Regions from separate parts of the Chryseobacterium sp. WG14 genome, predicted to be linked through region 1. Evidence: riboswitches for the same ligand, from Rfam matches in the RefSeq annotation. Region 1 holds a riboswitch; the other holds the start of a gene.
What was found. Region 1 has a riboswitch for cobalamin ahead of MP478_RS05815 (acyl-CoA thioesterase). Riboswitches for the same ligand answer to the same signal wherever they lie in the genome.
Positions count from the first base shown of each region.

Region 2: it holds a riboswitch for cobalamin, as region 1 does, so the genes downstream of both, MP478_RS04815 (T9SS type A sorting domain-containing protein) here and MP478_RS05815 (acyl-CoA thioesterase) in region 1, are expected to answer to the same signal.

Region 1 covers NZ_JALCZD010000002.1:567,274-570,481, forward strand. The annotation lists gene MP478_RS05805 (ATP-binding cassette domain-containing protein) at 47-709, shown strand; gene MP478_RS05810 (hypothetical protein) at 742-1,539, shown strand; cobalamin riboswitch at 1,573-1,754, shown strand; gene MP478_RS05815 (acyl-CoA thioesterase) at 1,869-2,252, shown strand; gene MP478_RS05820 (HD family hydrolase) at 2,312-2,902, opposite strand; gene MP478_RS05825 (hypothetical protein) at 2,911-3,208, opposite strand, start outside.
Region 2 covers NZ_JALCZD010000002.1:347,360-350,567, forward strand. The annotation lists gene MP478_RS04805 (aspartyl protease family protein) at 1-16, shown strand, start outside; gene MP478_RS04810 (esterase-like activity of phytase family protein) at 144-1,406, opposite strand; cobalamin riboswitch at 1,664-1,855, shown strand; gene MP478_RS04815 (T9SS type A sorting domain-containing protein) at 1,921-3,030, shown strand; gene clpP (ATP-dependent Clp endopeptidase proteolytic subunit ClpP) at 3,118-3,208, opposite strand, start outside.

The DNA.
Region 1 (3,208 bases):
CAACAGTTTTAATAAGTTTAATTATAAAATTCATCACTCAGTTCTTATGAATAAGCTTCATATTGACAGTGTCACAAAATCTTTTAAAGACAAGAAAATCCTACAGGATATTTATCTTGGATGTGAGAAGGGCCAGATTATAGGACTTTTGGGGAGAAACGGATCTGGAAAATCAACGTTATTAAAAATCATCTTTGGAGTGATCAGCAGCGACTCCCAGTTTATACGATGTCAAGGTAAAGTTTTAAAAAAACTGTCAGACAGGAAAAGTATAATCTCTTATCTTCCTCAACATTCATTTTTACCTAAAAATAACAAGATTAAACATTTGATTCCTCTTTTCTGTGACAAGAAAGATACCGATCATCTTCTTACTTCAGAATTGATCAGTCCCTTTCTCAATGAAAAACCTAAAAATCTTTCAGGAGGAGAACTGAGGCTTATTGAAGCTTTATTGATTATCCATTCTAAAGCAGACTTTGTACTGCTGGATGAACCGTTTCACAATCTTTCTCCAAAAGCTATTGATAAGCTTAAAATGATTCTCCAGATCCAATCTGAGAATAAAGGTTTCATTATTTCAGATCATCATTATGTGGATGTATTAGATATTTCAGATAATGTATATCTTCTTTCAGACTCTCATTTAAAGAAAATACAAGATTTAAAAGAACTGCAACAGTATAATTATCTTCCGAAAAGCATTTAATTTATATATTTGGGGATCAAAAATTTATTATAATGATTTCAGTAGGCAAAGCATTCTATCTATCTGCATTTAGTATTTTCTCTTTAGCATTGGTTAAAGGCCAGAATAAGGTTCCTTTTGGAGTGGTAAAAGCTGAAGAAGGATATGCCAATGTACGCGTACATAAGGATAATTACAGGAAGATTGTAGATAAGATCCGTATGCGTAAAGGGGATGTTTTTGTTTATGTAAAGCCGGCGCCGGGAGAAACGGAATGGATCTGGATCAAATATCCTGAAAAACAGGACGAGGAAAAGCCTTTTGTAAGGTATGAAACTCTTGATAAGGAAGGAATGGTAAATAAAGATCGTATTGCTTATATTGACCAGCTTCCCCAGTATACACCTTCCAAATCCAAGAATGGAAAGTCGCTTATTTTCACCGATAATTCTGACCCTAAAATCCCCACAGCCCAAAGGAGTAAAGTAGTTATTGATATTTACCCATCCAATGCCGGATACCGTAAAAAGGAGAAAGATGCTGATGGAAAACTCCTTACTATCGATAAAGTAAAGCCATGGGGAATAGGCAATGATCTCCCTGAAGGCATGACCGAAATTAAATCAATCAGGGTTCAGCAGCCTGGAAGAGGTTCTGTTTTTGTAAGGGAAGCTATCAAAAACATGTTTCAGCCCACCATGGATTTCAATAATGTGGCGGTAACCTCTTTAGATAACGACAATATCTTTCTTTATATGATCAATGGTTCAGGAGAATACAGATATACAAGTCTTTGGACCATTAAAAAAGGAAGAGTGATCAGTCAGATTATTTACCATAATCCGGAATAAATTCATTATTTTTGCCCCGAAAAAGTTTAACGCTTATTCATCATGGAAATAGGTTCTGCCTAACAGCAGATTAAAAAGGGAATCGTGTGAAAATCACGAACTGTCGCGCAACTGTAAGTAACTGAAGTCTTTTATTAAGATCCACTGTGCGGGGCATGGGAAGGGGATAAAAGATGTTACAAGTCAGGAGACCTGCCTTTTTCTTAAACAAAAAACTTTCGCGATATGAAGTTTATTGATCTGATGGATTTTTTCAGGGATTTCTTGGATTCCTGTTATTATTCTGTTGTTTTAATAGTATTTCATTTCGCTTTAATTAATAATGAAATATGACTACAGAAGAAAGAATTGAAGCATCTGAAACCAGAATATTTAAAGCGGTTTTCCCTAATACAACGAATCATTATGATACACTTTTTGGAGGTACGGCTATGCAGCTGATGGATGAAGTAGCCTTCATTACTGCTACCCGATTTGCAAGAAAAAGAGTGGTAACCGTAAGCAGTGATAAAATTGATTTTAAAAAACCTATCCCTGCCGGAACTATCGTTGAGCTGATCGGAAAGGTTGCCTACGTTGGAAAAACCAGTATGAAGGTCAATGTAGAGATCTACACGGAACAGATGTATTCTTACGAAAGAGAAAAAGCAATCATTGGCGACTTTACTTTTGTAGCCATTGATGAATTCAAAAAGCCAATCCAAATCCTATAATTATAAAGTTTCGGGCGGCCTTTGGCCGCCCGAAACTATTTATAGTAAGAACTAAGCTTTTATTTGATCACTTTTCCGGTTTCCAGACTTCTGGTCAGCAATAATTCAAAAGCCTCTCCCATCTCATCAGAAGCTCTGCAGATGGCATTTTCAAGCATGCTTCTAATTTGTTTTTCCGTAACTCCGGCTTCTGTCCAGCTTTTTCCTGAGGTATGTGAATTGAGGATAAAAGGAATAATTCTGTCAATAGCACACGCAAAAATAGCATCTGGCGTTATTTCTTCTTCAAATTCCAGCCATAAATTGAAAAACTCCGAACGTAACGGCTCGTCTAAAATTCCAAAGATCTTTTGAGCAGAAACTTTTTCCCTTTCAAACTTGCCAACCATCGCTTTTTCATCAAAAAGAAAAGTATCGCCAGCCTCAATTTCAACCAAGTCGTGAATGGAAAGCATTCTGATAACTCTCAGGAGGTCAATATCAGCACGGTTTTTTGCATAAGGATATAAAATCTGTGCAAGAATAACAATCTGCCACGAGTGTTCTGCAGTATTTTCCCTTCTTGAATCATCTGCATTATAATTTCTTCTTTGTACGTTTTTCAAAGCATCTACTGCCAGGATAAAATCGATTTCTTTCTGAATTTTCATTGTATTATTTATCTATTATATTGCCCTGCCGGATATACCTTGGTTCTGGTAACCCATTTGTTATTTATTTTTTCCCTGGTAATCACTTTTACACGGTCTTCATTGGTCATATCTTCTTCCCTTTCCAATACCTTTTCTAATCCTTTGTTAGGAATTACTTGATATTCTGTAGTAAAAATCATGCAACATCCGGATTTTCCTGTGGCAACAAGGCGCTTACGCTTGGCATCTACACCGAATAATCCAAAATAATTGGAGCCAATTTCCGTAAGCTCCTCACTTTTCACAAATGCCATTCTGGTACTA
Region 2 (3,208 bases), 220 kb from region 1:
AGTTTGGGTAAAGTAATATAACAGAAAGATAATATCTTTTTCACTTAAAAAGCCAGTAATTTTCATATTGATGAATTCTTCATACAGAGATCATGAAAACGGCGGAATCTTCGATTCCGCCGTTTTCTTTAAAAAAAATCTAATTATTGAATATCGACTACATACATCGTTCCTTTGTCTAATTTTCCTGTTTTAGGAAGAATTTTGGCTTTAGGATTTCCGTTTCCATCATCTACCACTCCAAAATCATCATCATTAAAAACGGCCAGTTTATTATTTCCCAAATAAACAATTCCTTCAAACTTATCATGCTCATAGCCCAGTTTTGCTACGAGATCCACCGCCAGTTTTTTAGAAACAGGTTTTATTCCGGCATTTGCAATCTCATCCCAGGTACTCTGTTCCAATGCTTTATTATTAATTTTCATTCCGTCTACAGCCGTCAGATCCGTTCCATTAACGTCTGTAGCTCCGGATATATTGATTCTGTATACTTTTTTTATTCCTCCCTGTGTTCCGAAATTTCCGTCTCTTTCAATCACCAGGAATTCATTATTACTTAATGCTGTAATATCACAAACCGAATCAGAAGCTCCGCCATCCTGTTTGTATACATACTGTTTCGTCTGTCCTGTAATAATATCGAATGTTACGATTCTTGTTAATGTAGTATTGGTTGCCAATGCTTTAGTGGGAACCAGCATCGTAGACTGTATTGTTCCTACCAGTGTTCTTCCATCCGGAGTGATACAAAGTCCTTCCATACCTCTGTTGGCCCTTCTTTTGGCTAAAACTGCAGGAAGTTTTCTTGTTCCTGTATTCACTCCAATTGGGCTTATCCTTTCCATTTCTACCCCTTCTGCATTATAATGAACGATATGCGGACCATATTCATCAGAAACCCAGAATGTTCCATCCGGAGCTGCCACAATACTTTCACTGTCCAGACCATATGTATCTGTTCCTAACATATTTCCTGAAGCATCATAGGCTACTTCACCGGTACTTCCCATTCCTATAGGATTTGGAAGTCCTGTGATAGGCTGGCCTGAAGGGTTTTTAAGTTTAATATATTGAATGACCTCGATATTACCTTCTGCATTGATTTTAAAATGCATAATCGTTGGGGTAAAATTAGGGACAAGAAATTTTTTACCGCTTAAGTAATCTGTATTCGGACCACGGTCTGTAATGACATAAAATTCTCCTTTTCTTGTAGGATGGGCCGCTGCTCCGGATCCAAATCCTCCGTTGATCACATCTACTCCATTGATAGTTGCCAATTTTGAAAAAGCAAATTCCTGCGGAAGCTTAGAATAATTAATCTCCTGATTACTGGTGGTGTCATCATCTTTACAGGATGCCAGCGCCGTTAACACAAATGCGGATAGTAGCAGTCTTTTCATATTCTCTTTTATGGCTGCGAAAATATAAATTGATTGTAAACTGATCTTGAATATAATGATAATTGTATTTTAACAATGGAGCCATGAAAATGAATTTAATATAAACAGTAAAACTTTTGGTTAAATCCGAAAACCTAACAACATCTTCAATTTAATTATCAATTCAAAAAAACATAGCATTAAAAACCATTCAGCTTCAGGGAAAATATAAAAACTAAAAGATAATTCACAAAACAGGACCCAAAAATTTATATGATATATTTGCGGCGTTTTAAGGTTGAACACTGTTCATTAATAGGGAATCAAGTGAGAATAAAATTTAATTCTTGAGCTGTACCCGCAACTGTAAGCTGTTTTACTTATAGCAAAATACAACCACTGGATACTGATCCGGGAAGGTGTGCTATAGGATGCAAGCCAGGAGACCTGCCTTATCCATTGTCACTTCAGGATCGTGATTATTGTCACTTTTCTTAAGTAAGTTTCGGGAATAAAACTTTAATTTAATTATATCATGAGAAAAATCTATTTTTTTTTCTTACTGCTTTTTATGCAGTTTTTGTCTGCCCAATTTACAGAGAACGACATTAAGTTTTGGGTAGGAACAGGTTCAAAGAAAGCCTATTTCATTGCAGATTTTAACGATAATAATTCTCCTGCTTCTTATGCATGGGGGTACCGTTTTGATGCGGATGGTTTACTGATGGAAGACATGATCAACGCTATTGTAGCTGCAGAACCTCAAATGGAGATTGATATTCCTTCAGGTTTTCTTCAAAGCTTTCATTATAATCATCATACGCCGGATATTGATGACAGCTGGATCCCATGGTCCGGAGCCAGCGCAGGAAATATGACATGGAACAACGGCCCGGGTTATACACCTCTGAATGATGGAAAATGGTACGGAATTACTTATGGAATTGATGATGCTGACACTCCGCCTTCTACACCTGTTGCGGCATACAGCTCACAATGGTATGTTCCCTCTCAGATTACCAACTGGATAGGAACAGGAAGTAATAAAAGCCTGGTAGTGGTTGATTTTGGAACCAATCAGTCAAACGGAAATGCAGATTCTTTTGTGTTTGGAATTAAATATAACGGAAGCATCACAGCCGAGCAGGCCTTACAGCTGATCCGGTCTCAAGCCTCTTATTTTAATTTCACCTCATCAAACAGCCAGATTTCTGCTCTTTCATTGAATAGTTTTACAGGAAACGCCACAGTGGCAGACAGCTGGAAATTATATAAAGGAAAAGATCTCTCAAGCTGGCAAAAGAAGTATGACCTTTCCCAGATTCAGTTAGCCAACAATGACTGGATGGGTATAAGTTTCGGACAGAGAAGACCATTTATCCCTACGGAAGCAGCCGATTCTATGCTGGGAGTTTCTTCTGTCACAAAGAAAAAATTCAGTATTCATCCTAATCCTGCAAATGATTTTATCCAGATCGAATCCATTGAAAAATATAAAGAAATAAATATCTACTCTTCTTTAGGCCAAAAAGTAATCACTTCCCAAGCCACAAAAATTGGTATTCATTCTTTGAATTCAGGTGTTTATTTTGTTGAGATAAAGACAGCAGATACTTCAACCATCCATAAAATCATCAAGAAGTAGAACATCCTATGTGAAATGCTTTTTCATACAATGATAAAACAAAAAAACGCACCGTATTGGTGCGTTTTTTCCGATTTCCAGTATCGATTATTTTTTCTCTGTTGATCTCTGTAAAACCTCATCTACCATTCCGTAGCCTTTAGCTTCTTCAGAAGTCATCCAGTAGTCTCTGTCAGAA